3 regions of the Larkinella insperata genome follow, and region 3 is predicted to be linked to each of the others. Evidence: riboswitches for the same ligand, from Rfam matches in the RefSeq annotation. Region 3 holds a riboswitch; each other region holds the start of a gene.

Region 1 (7,308 bases), 1.2 Mb from region 3:
TCGACCTGGGGGCCGACATGGTGATGCACTCGGTGACCAAATACCTCGGCGGTCACTCCGACACGGTGATGGGCGCCATTGTGCTGAACGACGACGAAATCGCGAAGCGGCTGGCATTCATTCAGAACGCATGTGGGGCCGTACCCGGACCGCAGGATTGTTTCCTGGTGCTTCGCGGCATCAAAACGCTTCACATCCGAATGCAGCGGCATTGTGAAAATGCCCTGAAGATTGCCCAGTACCTGAGCCAGCATCCGAAAGTAGGTCAGGTCAATTACCCGGGGCTGGAGAACCACCCGCAACACGCGCTGGCGAAACGGCAAATGCGCGGTTTTGGCGGAATGGTATCGTTTGAATTACGCGGTGATTCGCTGCCGGAAGCCGTGCGGGTGATGGAAAGTTTCAAGGTATTTTCGCTGGGCGAATCGCTGGGCGGGGTCGAGTCGCTTTGCACACACCCGGCTTCAATGACCCACGCCAGCATACCGAAAGAAGAACGCGAAAAGAACGGTTTGAAGGATACGCTAATCCGCCTGAGCGTTGGAATTGAAGATGTTGACGATTTGATCCAGGATCTGGAGCAGGCAATTGGATAAACTTTATGAATCAGGATTCCGCAGATTAAAGGCTGACTGGAAGTAACTGAACAAGACAGCTCCTTGGTTACGCCCTTAATCTGCGGAACATCGGTTTAGAACCGCATCCTCACGCCCGCCAGAAAATTCCGTCCGGCCTGTGGGTAGTAAAAGTTTTCGGTGACGGCTCGCCCTTCTGAAATGTAGCTGAAGGTATACCCGTTCGACTCATACAACTCTCCCAGAACATTGTTCAGCAGCAGCGAAAACGCGATTTCGTTCATGCCTTTGGGCTTCAGCGTGTAAATAAACCGCAGGTCGTTGACGAAATACGCGTCCAGTTTGCGGTTTTCGTTTGAGGTATTGTCCAGGTACTGCTTCCCCACATATTTCGACAGCAAGCCGATTTCAAGCCCTTTGACGGGCGTGTAAAGCAACTGTGAACCAACAATAGTATTGGGCGCAAAAGCGATATCCGTGTTTATATACCGGTTAATCTGCTGTTCGCCCGTGTCGTAGTTATCGAGAAACTCGGTAAACGATTTCACTTTGTTTTTGCTGAAGGTGGCATTGACGTTCCAGCGGAGCTGTTTGGTCAGCAATGCCCCCGCTTCCAGTTCAATACCGGCCCGGTAGCTTCTGGGCACGTTAACGCGGTTCTGCGCGCCCACATCGTTGATTTGTCCCGTTAGAATAAGCTCGTTTCTGTACTTCATGAAGTACAGGTTCGCCGAAAAAGCCAGCCGCTGGGTCTGCATTTTATAGCCCGCTTCCCAATCATTCAGCCGCTCGGCGTTGGGGCGGCTGGCGGGTGTCGACTGCGTGTAATCGTTGCGGTTGGGTTCGCGGTGGCCGACGCCGAAGGAAGCATACAAACTGCTGTGATCGTCCAGAGCGTAGGTAATTCCGGCTTTGGGGTTGAAAAAGTTTAGACTAGCCTCCTGCTGCACATTCCGAAGCAGGTTGTCGAATCCTAAAAAGGAGTATTCGACCGTTCGGATCTGCAAATCAACGTAAGCGTTGAATTTTGAACTGAACTGGTAATACGCTTTTCCGTACAGATTAAAATCGGTTTTGGTCGCGTCGTTGTCGTAATACCGATGCCGGATGTTGCCCGTGCTGGCAAACCGTGCCCAGATGATTTCGCCGTAGTGCTTGCCGGTGTACTGGTTCCAGCCCCCGCCGATGTTGGCCGTCAACTTGCCAAAACTGTTGTAATCCAGCGAGAAAACGGCCCCGTAGAAGTCATTATCCAGCCAGCGACGGCGGATCAGATCCGTCTGGGTAATTGCTGAATCACGGATCACAACCGGCGGTAAACCGTAATCCGCTAAGTCTTCGCCCTCCCGGAATTGCTCGTAGTAGCCGCGCCCCTGGGTGTAATGCAACGACGCATTCAGGCGCCAGTTGCGATTTAATTCGTGGGAACTGATCAGTTGGTAGTGGTCCTGCTGATAGTTATCAACCTCGTTGTCGTAGGTGTAGGCGTTGTAGGTCCGGTTGGTTTTCAGCAGATTTTCCGGTACACCGTCCCAGGCCTGATAGGTTCTTTCCGTTCCCGAAAAGACGTTCAGGCGCACAAAGCTTTTTTTACCGTACCAGCCGCCCGAGACGTAAAACGATTTCAAATCCGACGACGCCCGGTCAATGTACCCGTCGGAGATGATCCGGGAAAGCCGGGCATCAACTACAAAATGGTTACTCAACAAACCAGAACCAGCTTTAACCGTGGTTTTTAGTGTATTGAACGAACCGCCGGAAATGTCGGCTTCCCCGTACGGGTTTTTCTCGAAGCTGTTGGTTTGTACGTTGACGGAGGCCCCGAAAGCGCCCGCGCCGTTGGTCGACGTGCCGACGCCCCGCTGAATCTGAATGCTGCTCACCGACGAAGCAATATCGGGCATATTGACCCAGAACGTGCCCTGCGACTCGGCGTCGTTGTACGGAATACCGTTGACCGTAACGTTAATCCGCGTGGCATCCGACCCCCGAATCCGAAAACCCGTATAGCCCACCCCCGCACCCGCGTCGGAAGTTGTTACCAGCGAAGGCGTAAAGTTGAGCAGGAGCGGAATATCCTGCCCCAGATTCTGCTTGGTGAGTTCTCTGGCCGACACGTCGGTGTAGGCAATCGCCGACTTTTGATTGGCCCGCGTAGCACTTACCACCACCTCATCGACTACAACAACGGTTTTCGTGAGCGTCAGCGTAATCCGGGCATCTTGATTGAGGTCGACGGTCTGCGTGATCGGCTCATACCCGAGCAGGGAAGCCCGCAGTTGTACGGACCCTGCCTTCAGGTTGGTCAGGCGGAAAGCACCGTCGGCATCGGCAAAAGTGCCTTTGTACGTGCCTTCGATGGAAATGGCGGCACCGGGTAAAACCCCACCGTCGGCATCGTTGATAGTACCGGAAATGGAGAATTGTGCCCAGACGGGGAAATGAATCAGGAAAAAAAGGGCCGTCAGAGCACTTAAACAGGCGAAATAATGCGTACGGGGCTTCCGTCCGATCGTAAAATTTTTCATGTGTACGCAATGGTCACGACAGGCAAGGGGCCAACCCATCAATCTGGTCTATAGTCGTGTAAAAACTGACGGCTTGGAAGCTTTCCGCTTCGGTCCGCTCGTACATTCCCTTCGCCGGCATTACCCGGTGCAGGTTCAATGGGTATAATCTCAGCCCGTTGTATTAAGGCACCCCTTGTGTAAGATTAGCAAGGCAAAGGTACGGTTAAGTACTCACAAATAAGCATGGTAGAGAAATATTGAATGCCAATGAACTTTACAGTAAATTTAAATGTATATACATTAAATGTTGATACATTATAAATTCAATCCGTATAACGCTCAAACTCACAGGAACATGGAAACGCTCGTCAATGGATTACACCACGTAACGGCTTTGGCCGGAGATGCTCAAGCCAATGTTGACTTTTACACCCATATTTTGGGGCTGCGGCTGGTCAAAAAAACCATCAATTTTGATGCACCGGACGTTTACCACTTGTACTACGGTGACGAAACCGGTTCACCGGGCAGTATCCTGACGTTCTTTCCGTACGGGAAAGGCATTCCGCGGGGCCGGAAGGGGGGAGGACAACTCACATACACGGCTTTTTCGGTTCCGGCGGCATCCCTGAACTTCTGGACCAACCGCCTGCAGGAATTTAATATTCCCTTCTCGGGACCTTACCAGCGGTTCAACGAAACCTACCTGCGTTTTGAGGATTTCGACGGGATGGGCATTGAACTGGTGGCGCACGACAACGATCAACGTCCCGGCTGGTCGAACGGGTTTATTCCGGTTGAACACGCTGTCAAAGGCTTCCACACGGTTACGCTGAACGAAGTTCGGGTGGAGGATACGGTAAAATTATTAACCGAATCCCTCGGTCATACGTTGGTATCAGAAGAAGCCGGGCTTTTCCGGTTCCAGGCTGGCGAAGGAGGTTCCGGAAATTATGTGGATGTCCGGCACCCGGTGAATGATGCCCGGGCGCACCAGGGGGCCGGTTCGGTTCACCACGTTGCGTTTTCGACGGATTCCGACGAATCGCAGATCGTTCTGCAACACCAGTTGCTGGAAGCCGGGTATCACGTTACGCCCGTTCAGGACCGGAATTATTTCCGCAGCATTTACTTCCGCGAGCCGGGCGGTATTTTGTTTGAAGTCGCCACCAACCCTCCGGGATTTGCGGTGGACGAGTCCGTTGCCGAATTGGGGAAAACGCTTAAATTGCCGGAGTGGTACGAACCCCGGCGCGCTAAAATCGAAGCGGTATTGCCAAAAATTGAAGTGAAATAAATCGCACAAGGCGGAGGGCAAGGAGGCATGGAGTTGTTTTCCAAGGTCTTTTTCCCTCCGCCCGCAGCCCAGACAGCCATGATACACGATCCGAACAATTTTATTACAGCCGGGAAACCGCTGGAAGCTGCCGCAAAAGTTATGGTGATGGTGCACGGCCGGGGGGCCTCGGCACGCGACATCCTGTCGTTGTCAGATTACATCGATGATGAGGAGTTTGCGTTTGTCGCCCCGCAGGCCAGCCAGAATTCGTGGTATCCGAATTCGTTTCTGAGTCCACTCGAGCAAAACGAACCGCACCTATCCTCGGCTTTGCAGGTGCTCACCAGCATTCGGGCCCGGCTTCAGTCCGATTACAATTTCAAACCTCCGCAGATTTTCTGGCTCGGCTTTTCGCAGGGTGCCTGTCTGGCGCTGGAGTACGTAGCCCGCAACGCCATGACTTACGGGGGCGTTTTTGGCTTGAGCGGTGGTTTGATCGGCCCGCCCGGTACACCCCGGCTTTACGAAGGCGAACTGGAGGAAACCCCGATCTTTCTGGGCTGTAGCGACATTGACCCGCATATTCCGAAGGAACGCGTTATTGAATCGGAAGGCGTATTCCGGGCAATGGGCGCGGAGGTAAAAATGAAATTATATCCAAATTTTCCGCATTCGGTCAACGAAGATGAGCTAAAGATTGTTAATCAGTTGATTGGGGGCTCGCCCAGCTCGGGTGCACCCATTCGCGAGTTGTACACCTAACGCTACCACGCCTATGAGCCAGTTTATGGTAGAATTCGATCTCCCGGCCGAAATAACCGAGGAATTTACAGTACGCATACCACTCCAGCGGTTGAAGGTGAACGAGTTGATGGAAAACGGAAAACTGATCACCTACGCCTTGTCACTCGACCGCCAGAAACTGTGGTGTGTGGTGAAAGCGCAGACTGAGTTTGAGGTGATGGAAATCGTATCCGAATTTCCACTCATCAATTTCATGGATCCAACCATTACGGAGCTGATGTTCAATAATATCGTTTCATTAAGAATGCCCCTGTTTTCGTTGAATTGACTACTTTTGCCCGGTTATTTTTTCACTTAATCATGGCAAATTTTAGATTCGTTCAATCGGACGCGGCACTGAAAGAATACGCTGATTTTAAAGTGGCCCGGATCGATGGGCAAAAAGCGCAAACGCTGCGGCAGTTCTTCGATCAAATTTCCCGCGAACTTCGGTTTCCCGATTACTTTGAGTTCGATCTGGAGTCACTCGATGAAGCCTTAAACGATCTGGAATGGCTTCCAGCCGATAAAATTGCACTGTACATTATGCACACCGATGCCTTTTTATCCCAGGAAAAAAGCGAAGCCCGGAAAGGCGAACTGCTGAATATTCTGGACGTTGCAGCCGAAGACTGGAAATGGGTGGATGAGGAAGAAGGTATTGCACCGCGGGAATTAGTCATTTTATTTCAACCCAGCAACTCGTTAACAACTCTTCTCAATAAAGAGGGATTTGTTTACGACGACGTCGCTTAGTTTTTGCAACAAAAGCCGTCAACGTACGGTTAAGCTGTTGCTTTTTGCCGCATGGAAATTAGCTCCGTGCGGCTTTTGGTATTTACTATTTTTATGAAGGTAGCCGATTTAATTACGCTTTATACCGAAGATAGCTTCATCAAAATCATTGGTGAACAATTTCGCCAGCCCTACACCGCAGATCCCGCTCGCATTCAGCTGAAAGGCATTGTTGGCAGTCTGGATGCCGTACTGGCTGCGTCTGTTTACCGCATGCATCCTTCCACGTTTTTGTTTGTTCTGAGCGACCGGGAGGAAGCTTCTTATTTTTTCAACGATTTACAGAATTTATTGGGGGAAGAAGTCCTGTTTTTCCCCATGTCTTATAAAAAGCCGTATCAGTACGAGGAGGTTGAAAATGCCAATGTGCTAATGCGGGCGGAAGTACTGAACAAGTTAAACTCCGACGCCAAACCCAACGTCATCGTGGTGACGTATCCGGAAGCGTTATCGGAGAAAGTAATCAATAAACGGTCGTTGCGGGCCAATACGCTGTCCGTCAAAGTTGGCGATAAAATCGACGCTAATTTCGTCAACGAACTGCTCAACAGCTACGATTTTGAAAAGACCGATTTCGTGTATGAAGCCGGGCAGTTTTCAATTCGGGGGGGAATTATTGATGTTTTTTCGTTTGCCAGCGAGTTTCCGTATCGCATTGAGCTATTCGGTGACGAAATCGAGAGCATTCGGTTGTTCAATCCCGAAAGCCAGCTTTCCACCGATCCGGTTGATCAGATTAGTATCATCCCGAACATCGAAAATAAGCTCATTCACGAGACGCGGGAGCCGTTTCTGGAGTTTTTCTCAAATACCGCAACGCTTTGGTTTAAAGACGTGGAGCTGACGCTTGAAATCATCGAGAAGAACTTTGAGAAAGCCGAACAAAGTCTGGCCAGCCTGGTCGGCGGCAAAGGCGGTATTCAGATCGTCTCGGACCCCAATGTGCTGTTTGAAACCCGCCGGGGCCTGCTGAATCAGATTAAAACCTTCCGGACGGTTGAGTTTGGCCGACGGTTTTACTTTAAATCCGAGAACCGGCTTACGTATTCCTCGAAGGTTCAACCGTCGTTCAACAAAGATTTCAAGCGCCTGGTCGATAACTTATCGGAGAATCAGTCGAAAGGATATACTAATATCATTGCGGCCGAATCCTACAAACAGCAGGAGCGGCTCAAAACCATCTTCGATGAGCTGGATCCATTCCTCAAATTTCAGCCGCTGAATATTTCGCTGAAGGAAGGATTCATCGACGAACAGACGAAAGTGGTCTGTTACACCGATCACCAGATTTTTGACCGCTACTACAAATACCGTGTGCGGGATAAGTTTTCGAAATCGAAGGCCCTGACGCTGCGCGAGTTGAAAA
Region 2 (7,308 bases), 940 kb from region 3:
GCGGCTGCCGCGTGCGACGGGGCACCAAGGCCGGCATCGACCACCACCGGCACCTGGCTTTGTTCGATGATGATTTCCAGAAAATCCAGCGTTCGCAGCCCCCGATTCGAGCCAATGGGCGCACCCAACGGCATCACGGCAGCCACACCAACCGCTTCGAGCCGCTTGCACAGCACCGGATCGGCGTGGATGTAGGGCAGTACGACAAACCCCAACTTGACCAGCTCTTCGGCGGCTTTCAGCGTTTCGATGGGATCGGGCAGCAGGTAGCGCGGGTCGGGGTGAATTTCCAGTTTAAGCCAGTTGGTTTCGAGTGCTTCGCGGGCCAGTTCGGCGGCAAACACGGCTTCGCGGGCGGTGCGCACCCCGGAGGTGTTGGGCAGCAAGTTCAAGTGCGGAGCCTTCAGGTGCAGCAGCGTATCGTCGTTGTTATTGGCCAAATCAACGCGTTTCAGCGCCACCGTCACCAGTTCGGAACCGGAAGCCAGCAGGGCCGCTTCCATCAGGTCGGTTGAGCTAAACTTGCCGGTGCCCGTAAACAGGCGCGACGAAAAGGTTTTATCCGCAATTTGCAGGGGTTGTGAAATCACTTCGTTCATTGTTTTTCCAGCGTTGAATAGGGTGTAACCGTTTGAATGGCCTGCCAGAAGGCGGGCACCTGCCGTTGGGGATCGCGGGTAATAGCCGCCGAAACGGCAATGCCGTGTACCCCTTCCCGAAGGAGCGCCGATACGTCGGCCACCTCAATGCCACCAATAGCGATGATCGGCAGCGAAAACCCTTCGGATGCGCAAGCAGTCAGTAAGTTGTGGTAGCCTTCCAGGCCCAGAATAGGGCTTAATTTTTCCTTGGTATTCGTGAATCGGTACGGCCCAAGACCAATGTAGGTTGCTCCAGCAGCGTGGTGGGCTCGCATGTCCTCTAAGGTGTTGGCCGTGCCGCCGATAATCACCGAAGGGCCCAGCAACCGCCGGGCTTTGGCCACGGGCAGGTCCTCTTTCCCGACGTGAACGCCATCGGCACCGATTTCACCGGCCAGGACCACGTTATCGTTAATGATCAGCCGGGCGTTGTACTGGCGGCAAACGGCCAGCGTGTCGAGGGCCAGCGCCTTCCAATCGGCTGCGCTGCGGTTTTTAACCCGCAACTGCACCCAGTCTACCCCCGCCCGACAAGCCGCGTCGGCCTGTTCGGGGGAGGTGGTGATATAGTGTAATTGGCTAATCTTCATGCTCATTTTTCGGCTTATTGATAAATCTGAGCGCCCTGCTCGACAAACTCCTTCGCTTTGGTTTCCATCGCCTTATCCAGCACATCCGCTTCGGCTAATCCCTGCTGCTCCGCGTACGCGCGAACATCCTGCGTGATCTTCATTGAGCAGAAATGCGGGCCGCACATTGAACAGAAATGGGCAATTTTAGCCCCTTCGGCGGGCAACGTTTCGTCGTGGAAAGATCGGGCCGTGTCGGGGTCCAGCGACAGGTTGAACTGGTCTTCCCACCGGAACTCGAAGCGGGCTTTGCTCAGGGCATTGTCGCGGTATTGCGCCCCCGGATGACCCTTGGCCAAATCGGCGGCATGGGCGGCAATCTTGTAGGTAATCACTCCGTCTTTGACGTCTTTTTTGTTGGGCAGCCCCAGATGCTCTTTCGGCGTCACGTAGCAGAGCATGGCCGTTCCGTACCAACCAATCATGGCCGCTCCGATGGCGGATGTGATGTGGTCGTAACCGGGCGCAATGTCGGTTGTCAGCGGCCCAAGAGTGTAAAACGGTGCTTCGTCGCAGTGCTGAAGCTGCTTTTCCATGTTCTCCTTGATCAGGTGCATCGGTACGTGACCAGGGCCTTCGATCATCACCTGTACATCGTGTTTCCAGGCGATTTTGGTCAGTTCGCCCAGCGTTTCGAGTTCGGCAAACTGGGCCGCGTCGTTGGCGTCGGCAATGGAACCGGGCCGCAGACCGTCGCCCAGCGAGAACGCCACGTCATAGGCTTTCATGATTTCGCAGATTTCCTCGAAGTGCGTATACAGGAAATTTTCCCGATGATGCGCCAGACACCACTTGGCCAGAATACTGCCACCCCGCGACACGATGCCCGTTACCCGCTTGGCCGTCAGCGGAATGTAACGCAGCCGAACGCCCGCGTGAATGGTGAAATAATCGACCCCCTGTTCGGCTTGCTCGATGAGCGTGTCGCGGAAAAGCGCCCAAGTCAGGTCTTCGGCTTTACCGTTCACTTTTTCGAGCGCCTGATAAATCGGCACGGTTCCGACGGGCACCGGGCAGTTACGGATAATCCACTCCCGGGTTTCGTGAATGTGCTTGCCCGTCGATAAATCCATCAGCGTATCGCCCCCCCAGCGGCAACTCCATACCGCCTTTTCGACCTCTTCCTCGATGCTCGACGTCACCACCGAATTACCGATGTTAGTGTTGATTTTTACCAGAAAATTACGCCCGATAATCATTGGCTCACTTTCCGGGTGGTTGATGTTCGAGGGGATGATGGCCCGGCCAGCGGCCACTTCCTGCCGCACAAATTCCGGCGTGATGAAGCCTTTTGGCGTGTTGGCTCCGAAGCTGTTGCCGGGGTGCTGCTCTTTCAGCGGGTCAGCCCCCCGAATGGCGTCAATGCGCTGATTTTCGCGGATAGCAATGTATTCCATCTCCGGCGTAATGATTCCCTGACGCGCGTAGTGCAACTGCGTGACGTTCTGGCCCGGTTTGGCCCGCAGCGGCTTACGGATGTGCTCGAACCGCAACGAATCCAGTCGGGTATCGGACATACGCTGGCGGCAGTAATCAGAGGAAAAATCCGGTAGTTCTTCCACATCGTTACGCTCCCGAATCCAGGATTCCCGCAGCCGGGGCAGGCCTTTTTGCAGGTCGATGGGCACCGCCGGATCCGTGTACGGGCCGCTGGTGTCGTAGACGGTAACGGGCGCGTTGGCGGTTCTGATTTCCGGACCGTTGAGGTGGCTGACGGTATCCGAAACCAAAATTTCGCGCATGGCCACGCGAATGTTGTGCAATTGACCGGGTACGTAAATTTTGCGCGATCCCGTCAGCGGTTCGCGGGTGATGGACGGCGGTGCAGGCTGTTTCTCGGTTTTCTGGCTCATAATTATCCTCCCTGAGTGGCTTGAATAAGCGTGATGGAATCGGCTTCCTGAAGGGAAGTCTGGCCCCAGCGGGCGCGGGGAATGATGCGGTCGTTGCAGGCTACGGCAATGCCTTTCTGGTCGGACAGACCAAGGGTTTGCAACAGCCCCAGCAGCGTACTGGCTGGCGGACAATCGACGGGTTTTGAATTGAGTTTGACTTGCATGATTTGGCTACCGGTTTCGGTTCGGCCAAACAGCGGGGAGGATGAAAATGAATGGCCAAACCACCTACGCAGCCACGTACGGTTTGGTCCAACGAGTCACTTTTCCCTTCGCAGGCATTACCCTGTTCAGGTTCAGAGGGTATCATCTCAGCCCGCCCGAAGGCGAACACCCCTAAAGTTTGGCTTGTGTTAAGCTGGGCAAATATAGGAAAGAAGATAATGAATGGCTACAAATATCTTTCCTACGATAAATTTCCCGTTAACGAATGAAAACGGTTTACCCGAATACCTTCCCGAAACGAGACTAGGCCAGTGACGACGCCCGCCGTTTCAACCCGCCGTTTTCGGTTAGGACTGGCGGACATACTCCAGCGGGGTCATGCCGTAAAACTCCCGGAAGCTCTTGGTGAAATAGGCCGGACTTTCGAAGCCAACCCGGTAGGCTGTTTCTGAACTGTTGTAACCCTGCCGGAGCAATTCCCTCGCTTGCCGGAGCCGGTAATTGCGGATCAAATCCCGGGTGGATAAACCCGTCAAAGCTTTAAGTTTCCGGTTTAAGGTGGTGCGGCTTATGGCAATCTCGGTCGCCAGTTCCTCCACGCCAAAATTTGAATTTTCCAGGTGCTTTTCAATAATCCCGTAGAGCTTCTCCAGGAAGGGATCCGTGGGCAACGACTCCACCACTTCGGGCAAATCCAGATGCGACACCAGCGACGCTTTTATCCAGGCCCGCATCCGACGCTGCCGTTCCAGCAGGTTGTGCACCCGCAGTTGCAGTTCCTGAACGTGGAACGGCTTGATGAGGTAATCGTCCGCCCCGCGAGAAAGCCCTTCGAACCGGCTTTCCAACGTGGCCTTGGCCGTTAGTAAAATAACCGGGATGTGGCTGGTGCGCTCATCCTGCTTCAGGTGCTGGCAGAGCGTGTAGCCATCCATAACCGGCATCAGCACATCACTGATCACCAAATCCGGAATCTGATCGAGGGCCAGTTTCACGCCTTCGGCTCCATTGGCCGCCCGAACGACGCGGTGGGAGCGTGGCAGGTTGTCGGCAATGAATTCGGCCAGTTCGTCGTTGTCTTCAACCACCAGCAGCAGGGGGCCTTCCTGAGGTTCGGTTTCCTGCCCTGCGGACGCCATGACGGAGGGCTCGGAAAGCCACGGCACCCTGACGATGGTAGGTTCGAATTGGGAGAAACGTATAGAATCATTCGGGGCAACGTTACTGGCCCCGGCCGGTCGGCAGGGTAACCACACCTGAAAGCGCGTCTGCCAGGGTAATTCTGTGTTGTCTAGCCGGTTGACGGTAATGCGACCACCCTGCAAATCCACCAGTTCTTTCACCAGGGCCAGACCGATGCCCGTGCCCTGTTGCTGGCGCGTTCGGGAGTCATCCACTTGATAAAACCGGTCAAAAATATGAGGAAGCTGCTTGGGCGGGATGCCGATCCCCGTGTCGGTTACCGTCAGCAGAAGGCCGTTCTTTTCCGCCAGGCGCACGGCCACCTTTCCCATCGTGCCGTCAGTTGCATCACTGGTGGTAAACTTGATGGCATTGGACACCAGGTTGCTGATAATTCGCTCGAGTTTTTCGCGGTCGAACCAGTAAGGCGATGTGACCTCGGAGGTGTAAGTCAGTTGAATGTTTTTAGCCTGCGCCAGTTCTTCGAAGGGCTGAACCAGGCTTTTGACAAAAGACCCCGGCCAGCCAATGGTTTCCTCCACGAGCATCAGGTGGGCGTCGAGTTTGGTCAATTCCAGCAACTGATTAATAAGCCCCAGTAGCTGTTTGGCATTCCGGCTGATCAGGCCCAGCCGTTTGGCATAGGTGGTATCCTGCAAGTCGGTCAGTAAGGATTCGACCGGGGCCATAATCAGAGTCAGGGGCGTGCGAAACTCGTGGGTAATGTTGGTGAAAAAGCGGGTTTTTAGCTCATCCAATGACCTGAGTTGCTGGGTCTCTTTGTTCTGGAAGGCAATTTTCTGGAGGTGTAATTGCATCGTCTGCCGTAACCGCAGGCGGTTGATGTACGAGCGGACAAACGCCCAGACCAGGCCCACAACGATCAGCACGTACAACCCATACGCCCACCAGGTCGCCCACCAAGGCGGATGAATGATGACGGACAACCGACGCACCTGGGAGCTCCAGATACGGGAGGTGTTCGACGCGTTCAGCAGCAGGGTGTACCGCCCCGGCGGTAACGACGTATAGACGGTTTGGGGTTGATCGGTTTCAATCCAGTTGTCGTCCAGGCCCTGAAGTTGGTAACGGTAGCGATTTTTGGGGGGATTGTTGAACTGAAGGGCCGCAAACCGGATGGTCAGAAAGTTTTGGTTGTGGGGCAACTCAATCCGGTCGACCCCCTGAATGGGCTGAGTCAGGGGCGATTCATCGCCAGACGCGATGGTTTTGTTATGGATCATCAGTTGCGTCAGTTCCACTCTGGGCTGGAAGTGGTCGTCGGCCAACCTAGCCGGATGAAATGCCGTAAAGCCTTCCAGACCCGCCAAGATGATGGAATCGTTGGGGAGTTTCAGGTAGTGGAATCGGTTGAATTCGTCGGCCAGCAACCCATCCTCGTGCGTGTAAGTTTTTGTCTGAAAAGTTCGGCGGTTCAGGCGGCACAGCCCCTGGTTGGTCCCCATCCACAGATACCTATTTTGGTCCGGAATAACCGAATAAATCACATTATTGGGAAGACCGTTCGCGGTGGTCAGGCGACGGCTCCTGCCGGTTCGTTTATCAAATATGCTAAGGCCACTCCCGAAAGTACCTATCCACAGGCGGTCCGGACGTTCCGGATCGTCCGACAAGCTGATTAGAATGTTGCTGCTCAGCGAGGTGGCGACGGTGGGTTGGTGGGTAAACTGACGGAGCTGATTGGTGCGCCGATCCAGCCGGAAAAGTCCGTTCTGGGCGGTCGCCAGCCAGAAAGCCCGCGGATCAATCACCATCTGCACCACTTCTCCGGTTAGGGCGGGATCAAACTGGTGAGGCAGGCGAACCCACTCCTTTTGGTCGGGCTCATAGCGCCATAGCTGACCGGCATCCAGCACCAGCACCCGGTTTTGTTCATCGGTTACCATCGGCTTGGTGGGCTTGGGGCTGTTGGGCCAACGGGCGGGCAAGGGAAGCTTCCGTAGCTGACGCGTCGCCAGATCAAGCTGGTAACAAGTTGCCAAACCCGTGTTCATCCAAATTACGCCCTGCTGGTCAATTGTATAGCGAAAAAAGTAGGGGTCGACAGCCAATTCGTCGGCAGAAAGTCGCGGGGAGGCCGCCAGCCACGAATGCAGCAGATCCTGGAAGAAGGCGGTTTCGTAACTGGCGGTCTGAAACTGATGCGCCCGCAGATCGTATTTAAGAATACCCGACCCGTCTGTACCCATCCAGAGCACATCCGACTGGTCGATGAACAGACTAAGGCACCGTTTGGAGAACTGGGGAAAATGGGCAATAATCTGAGGGCCGCGTTCTTCGGTGTACCGGAAAAGATAATTCCGGTAGGCTGCGTATATAACTCCCCGGCTGTCACGGGCTATCTGGAAGCCCCAGTAGTTTTTTCCTTCACTTTTAGCCGGCAAGGCGTGCGGTCGAAGCGTACCGTTGCGCGCATCCCAGACGGAAAAAAAATTGTCAGAGCCGAGGATCAACTCACCGGTAGGCCGTTGATCAAGGGTATGAATTCGGTCTTTTTCGGGCAGATTGTCGGGCGATTTAGCCACAAACCGTTGGGTGTTTTCATCAAAGTAGGCCAATCCGGTATTGGTTGTAATCCAGACCGTCTGGAATCGATCTTCCAGTATACTCCGGCCGGCTAACGTAAGGGTTGTAGGATGATTGTTCGGCGGAAACCAGCGAAATCTGCGGGTTTTCAAATCAATACAGGCCAAACCATCGTTCGCAAAAGAAACCCAGAGCCGGTTGTGATGATCGGGGTAAAAACCCAGGATGGAACGCTTTCCGAAGGCGCGT
Region 3 (7,308 bases):
TTATTTCCTGATCAGCTTACCAACAAATTCCACCCTGGTTTGTCGTTTTTTCTGTCTACACCACCTGAAAGATTCCTTCCTGGGAACTGGTATATGTCTGCGACTTTCCTATTTTTACTTCGTCTGTTGTAGTTAAACTATTCGCTCTTATGTCATTTCAGGCTTATCTCGACAACATCGAAAAGAAAACGGGGCAACAACCGGATGATTTCAAGCGACTGGCCGGCGAGAAAGGGTTGCTCAAACCTGGTACAAAAGCCGGCGAAATTGTAGCCTGGCTAGCGAATGATTTTCAGTTGGGGCACGGCCACGCCATGGCGATTTACAAGCTTTTTAAAGACGACGGTTTGCTTTAAGCGGACCGAATGATAATCCATGTCCAAAACGGCTGGTTGTCGACACTTTCGTATTAACTTGTAGGCCAATCACGCGTGGCCTGTTTATACGCCCTAACCATGAGAGGAAGTGAGCTGGATTTGTACCTGAGCCTGGGCTATTTCCGGATGCATCAGGATATTTTCACCTGCCGGTACCTGATTTACGACAACACAATTTTACCCGTTCACTGGCTGCGGTTCGACCTGGCAAACGTCGAGTTCGGCAGTAAGCAGCGCGCGCTGCTCCGGCGTAATGCCCCGTTTTCGGTCGTTGCCAAACCCTTTGCGCTGACAAACGAGGTACGGGCCCTTTACAATCGGTATCGCAACGCCGTAGACTTTGAAGCGCCCGAATCGGTGGAGTTCTGGCTCATGAGCGGTTCGCCCTATAACGCCTTTGACACTTACTCCGTTGAAGTTCGGGACGGCGATCACCTGATTGCGGTCGGAATTTTTGACCACGGTGCTGAAAGCATTGCCGGTATCATGAATTTCTACGATCCGGAATACCGCCGGCACAGCTTGGGCAAGTTTCTGATGCTGCAAAAAATCATCTACGCCCGGCAGCAGCAAAAACTCTACTATTACCCGGGCTACCTCGTCAGCAATTATCCCAAGTTTGACTACAAGCTGTTTCCGTGCGAAGAAGCCACCGAAGTATTCGACGACAACACGGGCCAGTGGCTGCCTTTTTCGTGGGAAACCGTCAACGCCCTGGCCGCCGACATTCTGGACGACAGGTAACGGCAACCGGTTTTACACCAACCAGCCGCTCTGGGTATACGCGTCGTTCCAGAAATACCATTCCAGCCGACTCGACATCCGGAAGGCTTCCCGCATCATCTCCCGTTCCACCGGGCCAGCCTGCTCCGCAAACCGGTCGGTCAACTCCAGCATTTGCGTCACCGACTGATCAAAGGCATCGCCCGCGTACGTATCGATCCAGGCCCGGTACGGATTGGCCAGAATGGCCCGCTGATAAATAAACTGGCCCACTTCCCGGTAAATCCAGAAGCACGGCAAAACAGCCGCGGCCCCTACCGCGATGGACTGCAACGAGGTGGTGGCCAGCAAATAATTGGTGTAGGCAAAACAGGCGGGCATCTTTACGGTTTGCGGTTCAATGGCATACAGCGTAAAGTAGGTTTCGTGCAGCGCCCGTTCAACAAGAATGGCGTTCTGGGCAAACTGGGCAAACTGCAGCATGTCGCCGGGCTGGGTGGCCCGGGCCGCCAGCTGACTCAGCGCCCGGCCGAAATCGGCCAGATACAGCGCATCCTGCTGAATGTAGTACTGAAACGTGGGCGAGGGCAGGCTCCCCGCCGTTAATTTCTTTACAAAACCGTGTTGTAGAATTGAGTCATAAATGGGCGAAATATCCTGCCAGAGTTGTTCCGTAAACAGCATTGAGTAGAGTTATTGCCAAACGTTGAAAAAGTGGTGGACCGGTCCGTGTCCGTGACCTAATGTATAAACCGCTCCCGTCTGAAGGGCGTGTGTTAAATACGATTTGGCCGCCGATACAGATTCTTCCACCGAGCGTTTTTTTGCCAACCCGGCGGCAATGGCCGATGAAAGGGTGCAGCCCGTTCCGTGCGAATTCTCCGTTGCAATCCGGGGCGTTGCAAACCAGTGGTGTTCGCCCGTGGCCAAATACAGCAAATCAGCGCTCTCCTCCGTCGTGAGGTGACCGCCCTTGACCAGAACCGTACGGGACCCGAAACGGGCCAGATCGACGGCTGCTGGCAGCATATCGGCCTGCGTCTCTACCGCCCGGCCCAGCAACACACTGGTTTCGGGAAGGTTGGGCGTAATCACCGTGGAAATTGGCAACAGGTAGGTTTTGAGCGCATCGACGGCTTCATCCTGCAGCAGTTTGTCCCCACTTTTGGCCACCATCACCGGGTCGAGCACAATGTTCGTGGCACCGAATTCAACCAGCGTTTTGGCAACCACCTCAATCACCTCCGGCGAATGCAACATCCCGATTTTGACGGCATCGGCCCCGATGTCGCTCAGAACGGCTTTGATTTGTTCCGCAATGAAGGCGGGCGGCACCGGAAAAATACCGGTTACGGCTTTGGTATTCTGGGCCGTGAGCGCCGTCAGCACCGACATGCCGTAACAGCCCAAAGCCGCAAACGTTTTGAGGTCGGCCTGAATACCGGCCCCGCCCCCGCTGTCGGAACCCGCGATGGTGAGCGTACGTGCGTAGGTTTTCATCACTGAATTAGTTGAATAAGTTCGCGCGTGCCTTCGTAGGGCGACGGATGGCCGCAGATGGCCGATACGACAGCCGCCCCCGTAGCGCCCGCCCGAATCACGTCCTGAATATTCCCGGTGTTGATGCCGCCAATGGCAAACGTGGGTAGCTGGGTCTGGCGGCAAAGTTCCCGGAGACCCTCCAATCCCAACAGGCTGGACGTATCCTGTTTCGTAGCGGTTGGAAAAATGGCCGCAACGCCCAGGTAATCAACAGCCGTCCCCCGGGCTTCCTGTAACTCGGCCAGGTTATTCACCGAAAGCCCCAGGATTTTGTCAGGTCCGATCAGCTTCCGGACCAGTTGGTGAGGCATGTCATCCTGCCCCACGTGTACCCCGTCGGCATCAACGGCCAGCGCCACATCGACGCGGTCGTTGATGATCAGCCGGGCACCGTAGGTTTGCGTAATTCGTTTCAGTTCCGCGGCCAGTTCCACGAAGGCGCGGGTCGATGCGGTTTTCTCCCGTACCTGCACCCACCGAACTCCGGCCCGGCACGCTTCCTCGACAACATACGGAACCGTGTGACCCGCCCGACAACCAATGTCGGCGTCGGTCACCAGATACAATTCGCTCATCGTTCCGACAGGTTTAACCGGCTCTGAATAGCCGATTCGGTGAGTTGATACAGGCAATCCAGGAAGTTAAGCTGCAAACTGCCGGGGGCCGCCTGTTTTTCAGCCGCCAGCTCGCCCGCGATTCCCATCACGGCCATCGCGTGGGTCGCAGCCCGAAAATAGTCGGCATTGATTGCGGCAAACGCCCCCGTCAGGGCCGTAGCTGTGCAACCCATGCCGGTTACTTTCGCCATCAGCGGATGACCATTGCCGATGGTAGCGGTTTGATCGCCCTGAACGATGTAGTCCGTCGCCCCGCTGACGACCACCACGCCCCCCCAGGCTTTGCTCAGTCGCCGGGCAGCCTCTACGGCGGCATCGGAACCGACGGTGCTATCAACGCCCTTGGTCTGCGCATTCAAACCGGCTAGGGCCATGATTTCGGACGCATTGCCCCGGATAATGTCGGGCGTTGCCTGCGTCAGAAGCTCCTGACTTACCCGGTTGCGGTAGGCCGTTGCGCCCACCCCCACCGGATCGAATACAACCGGCTTGCCCAGGTCTTTGGCCCGGCGCATGGCGAGTTTCATTCCCGCTACGAAGGTGGCATCGAGCGTGCCGATGTTGACGACCAGTGCGCTGGAAATAGCAACAAAATCTTCCACTTCCTCGGGCGCATGAACCATGGCGGGCGACGCACCCAGGGCCAGCAGGGCGTTGGCCGTGTTGTTCATGACTACGAAGTTGGTGATGTTATGAATCAGGGGAGCCTGCGCCCGAATCCTTGCGAGGTCAGTCCAGATGGATGGCGGTGTTGGAAACATGTTGCTGTCAATGAGTTAGCTACAGCAACTTTAGAGGAAAGCAAACGGCTTCTCGGTAACTTTTCCCTACGGCAGTACAAACTGCATCAGGTGATGAGGGTATCCTCTCAGTCAGCCCGTTTCGGCACTGACACCCCTAAAGTTGCCCGACAAAGGTAGGCGATTTTCCGGTTACGGTCTTTATATTTTTTTAAAAACCACAATCCCGTTGTGTCCGCCAAAACCAAAGGTGTTGCTCATGGCGGTATGGACCGGCGTAGACTGGGCTTCCCGGAAAACGATGTTTAGATTTTCCGGAATGGCCGGATCGCGCACCTCGGTGTTGATCGTGGGCGGAACCACGTTGTCGCGCATCGCCAGCAGACTGATGAGCGCTTCGATAGCCCCGGCGGCTCCCATCAGGTGCCCCGTAATGGACTTGGTAGCGCTGATGCGCAGCTTCGTTTTTCTATGGCCGGTCAGCCGGGCGACGGCATTCATCTCCGACAGATCCCCCACCGGCGTGGAAGTCGCGTGGGCATTCAGGTAATCCAGCTCTTCGATGGTCAGTTGGGCTTCCTTCAGGGCGAGCTGCATGGCTCGGGTGGCGCCGATGCCCTCCGGATGCGTGGCCGTGATGTGGTATGCATCGGCGGTCATGGCCGCGCCCACCACTTCCCCGTAGATGGTAGCGCCCCGGGCCCGGGCGTGTTCGTATTCTTCCAGCACCAGCGCCCCCGCCCCTTCGCCCATCACAAAACCGTCGCGCTCCACATCGAACGGCCGGGAAGCGGCCTGCGGGTTGGCGTTGCGGGTCGACATGGCTTTCATGGAACAATACCCGCCAAAGGAAGACGGTGTAATGGCCGCATCGGAGCCACCGCTGACAATAATTTTGGCTTTGCCCAGCCGGATGTAGTTGAAGGCATCCATCAGGGCCGAATTGGAACTGGCACAGGCCGAAACCGGCGTGTAATTGATGCCCATAAAACCGTGCCGGATGGAAATCAGGCCGGATGCCAGGTTGACCAACACTTTCGGAACCAGAAACGGACTAAAGCGTGGGTGGCCGTCGCCCCGGGCAAATTCGGTGGTTTGTTCCTCCAGCGTTTCGGTACCGCCCTGACCCGACGCCCAGATCACGCCCACATCGAAGGGGTCCATCGCCGACAGATCAAAACCGGAATCAGCAATGGCCTGGTCAGCCGCTATCAGGGCGAATTGCGTGTAGCGATCGGCCCGCTTGCTGTCCGTGCGGTTTAAAAACTGCGCGGGGTCATAACCGGTGATCTCGGCGGCAAATTGGGTACGGTATAAGGAAGCATCAAAACGCGTAATGGGTGCGAACGCCGAACGGCCTTCAACGGTATTTTGCCAGAATGTGGGAATGTCTTTACCGATGGGCGTAAATGCGCCGATTCCGGTAACAACAACGCGATGTAACATATGCGGAACAGTGAGTACGGAAAATTGTCTGCAAAGAAAGCGACTTCCGCGTAAAATAAAGTACCCACGGATTGAGCCGCGTGGATGGGCCCGTCCGTGGGTACGCTGTTGGTCTTCCGAAAATTACTTTTTCACCCCCATCCGGGCCAGGTAGGCCGACATGGGTTCCAGGTCCATCTCTTTCCGACGCTGGTCCAGATTGCCCTCGTCCTCAACCGGGTACACGTCTTTTTTGCCCTGGTTGTTGATGTGAATCTGGGTGCCGTAAATCTGTTTTTCCTTTTTCTGAACCTTCACCTGATCGGTCAGAAAGGCCACCCCGGCTTTATCCAGCTCGCCTTTCTGGGCAGCTTCGGTCAGCATCGGCAGGTATTTTTCGTGAACCGCCCGGTCGGTGCTGTGCTGAATGATCAGGAACGCCACCTGATCGAGCGGCTGACCGACCACACTCCGGCCCGGATAACCACCCACCTGATCGATCACTTTCTCGACTTCGGCCAGGTGTTCTTTGTCCATGTCTTTGATTTTCTGACGGGTATCCTGAGCTTCTTTGGCGCCCCAGCCGTACTGTCGCTCTACGGCGTCGTAAGCCGCCCGTTCTTTCTGATCTTTTTCGTAAATCTGCGTCAGACGTTTGCGCACGTCGGCCAGATTAGCGGTATTTTTCGTGGCCTGCGCCCATCCACTCACCGTAACAACGCACAGGACAAGAAGAGAAAAGAATTTCGTTTTCATGTTCACAAAGGGACTTAATAAACTGGTCATCTGATAAAAACCCGTTTCGGTCCGCAAGGTTTAAAATTCAGTAGCCTACCGAGGTGTTATCCGCCCGGGGGTCCGAAGCGCCCTCCAGCGTGCCGTCAGGTCGGCGCAGAATGCAGTCCATGCGCCCCAGCGAATTGGTCAGTTGTTCGAGCACGTAGCCGCGCGACTGGAGTTTCTGAATGGTCTCGTCCGAAAAAGCGCCGTTTTCAAACGTAGTTTTGTCGGGCAGCCACTGGTGGTGAAATTTCAGCGCGTTGACGGATTGCTGCATGGTCATGCCGTGATCCAGCACGTTCAGGATGGTTTGGTAAACGGAGGTGATGATGGTTGAACCGCCGGGCGTACCGACCACCATGTACAGTTTGCCGTCCTGCTCAACAATCGTGGGCGTCATCGACGACAACATTCGTTTGCCGGGCGCGATGGCATTGGCCTGATTGCCAATCAACCCAAACATATTCGGAACGCCCGGCTTGATGCTGAAATCGTCCATTTCGTTATTCATCAGGAAACCGGCTCCGCCCACCACCACGCGGCTGCCGTAACCGCCGTTCAGCGTGGTGGTGATCGATACGGCATTTCCGTCTTTGTCGACCACCGAAAAATGCGTGGTTTCCAGGCTTTCGTACCCCGGCATATTCCCCCCTTTCACGTTACGGCTGTCGGTAGCTCGGGCAAAATTAAAATCCGCCCAGCGCGTTTGCAGGTAATTTCTGTCGATCAGCTGCGCCACCGGCACTTTCACAAAATCCGGGTCGCCCAGAAATTTGGCCCGGTCGGCATAGACGCGTCGCTCCGCTTCAATCATTACCTGCACCGTCGAATCGCTGTTCCAGCCCCACCGGCGCAGGGGATACGGTTCCACCAGCTTCATCAGTTGCAACAAGGCCACGCCCCCGCTGGATGTGGGCGGCATGGTAATGATTTTGTAATTGCGGTACGTATCCACCAGCGGATCGCGCCAGACGGCGTGGTAATTTTTCAGATCAGCCTCCGAGATGATCCCACCTCCGCGCTGCATTTCGGCCGCCAGCAGTCGGGCGGTTTCGCCTTCGTAAAAACCCGCCCGGCCCTGTTGCTGAATCCGGCGCAGGGTCT

Evidence for each region. Region 3 has a riboswitch for thiamine pyrophosphate ahead of thiM (hydroxyethylthiazole kinase). Riboswitches for the same ligand answer to the same signal wherever they lie in the genome.
Region 1: it holds a riboswitch for thiamine pyrophosphate, as region 3 does, so the genes downstream of both, OQ371_RS08230 (TonB-dependent receptor) here and thiM (hydroxyethylthiazole kinase) in region 3, are expected to answer to the same signal.
Region 2: it holds a riboswitch for thiamine pyrophosphate, as region 3 does, so the genes downstream of both, thiS (sulfur carrier protein ThiS) here and thiM (hydroxyethylthiazole kinase) in region 3, are expected to answer to the same signal.

What each region holds. Positions count from the first base shown of each region.
Region 1 is NZ_CP110973.1:2,021,778-2,029,085, forward strand. Features, by position in the region: gene OQ371_RS08225 (cystathionine gamma-synthase) at 1-596, shown strand, start outside; gene OQ371_RS08230 (TonB-dependent receptor) at 692-3,103, opposite strand; TPP riboswitch at 3,192-3,289, opposite strand; gene OQ371_RS08235 (ring-cleaving dioxygenase) at 3,441-4,382, shown strand; gene OQ371_RS08240 (alpha/beta hydrolase) at 4,461-5,126, shown strand; gene OQ371_RS08245 (muconolactone Delta-isomerase family protein) at 5,140-5,436, shown strand; gene OQ371_RS08250 (barstar family protein) at 5,469-5,903, shown strand; gene mfd (transcription-repair coupling factor) at 5,955-7,308, shown strand, end outside.
Region 2 is NZ_CP110973.1:6,457,641-6,464,948, reverse strand. Features, by position in the region: gene OQ371_RS25990 (thiazole synthase) at 1-599, opposite strand, end outside; gene OQ371_RS25985 (thiamine phosphate synthase) at 596-1,231, opposite strand; gene thiC (phosphomethylpyrimidine synthase ThiC) at 1,246-3,123, opposite strand; gene thiS (sulfur carrier protein ThiS) at 3,126-3,329, opposite strand; TPP riboswitch at 3,416-3,513, opposite strand; gene OQ371_RS25970 (hybrid sensor histidine kinase/response regulator transcription factor) at 3,678-7,308, opposite strand, start outside.
Region 3 is NZ_CP110973.1:831,314-838,621, forward strand. Features, by position in the region: gene OQ371_RS03185 (DUF4287 domain-containing protein) at 150-356, shown strand; gene OQ371_RS03190 (GNAT family N-acetyltransferase) at 456-1,121, shown strand; gene tenA (thiaminase II) at 1,134-1,784, opposite strand; gene thiD (bifunctional hydroxymethylpyrimidine kinase/phosphomethylpyrimidine kinase) at 1,794-2,600, opposite strand; gene thiE (thiamine phosphate synthase) at 2,600-3,217, opposite strand; gene thiM (hydroxyethylthiazole kinase) at 3,214-4,020, opposite strand; TPP riboswitch at 4,067-4,168, opposite strand; gene fabF (beta-ketoacyl-ACP synthase II) at 4,201-5,445, opposite strand; gene OQ371_RS03220 (DUF6624 domain-containing protein) at 5,569-6,180, opposite strand; gene ggt (gamma-glutamyltransferase) at 6,248-7,308, opposite strand, start outside.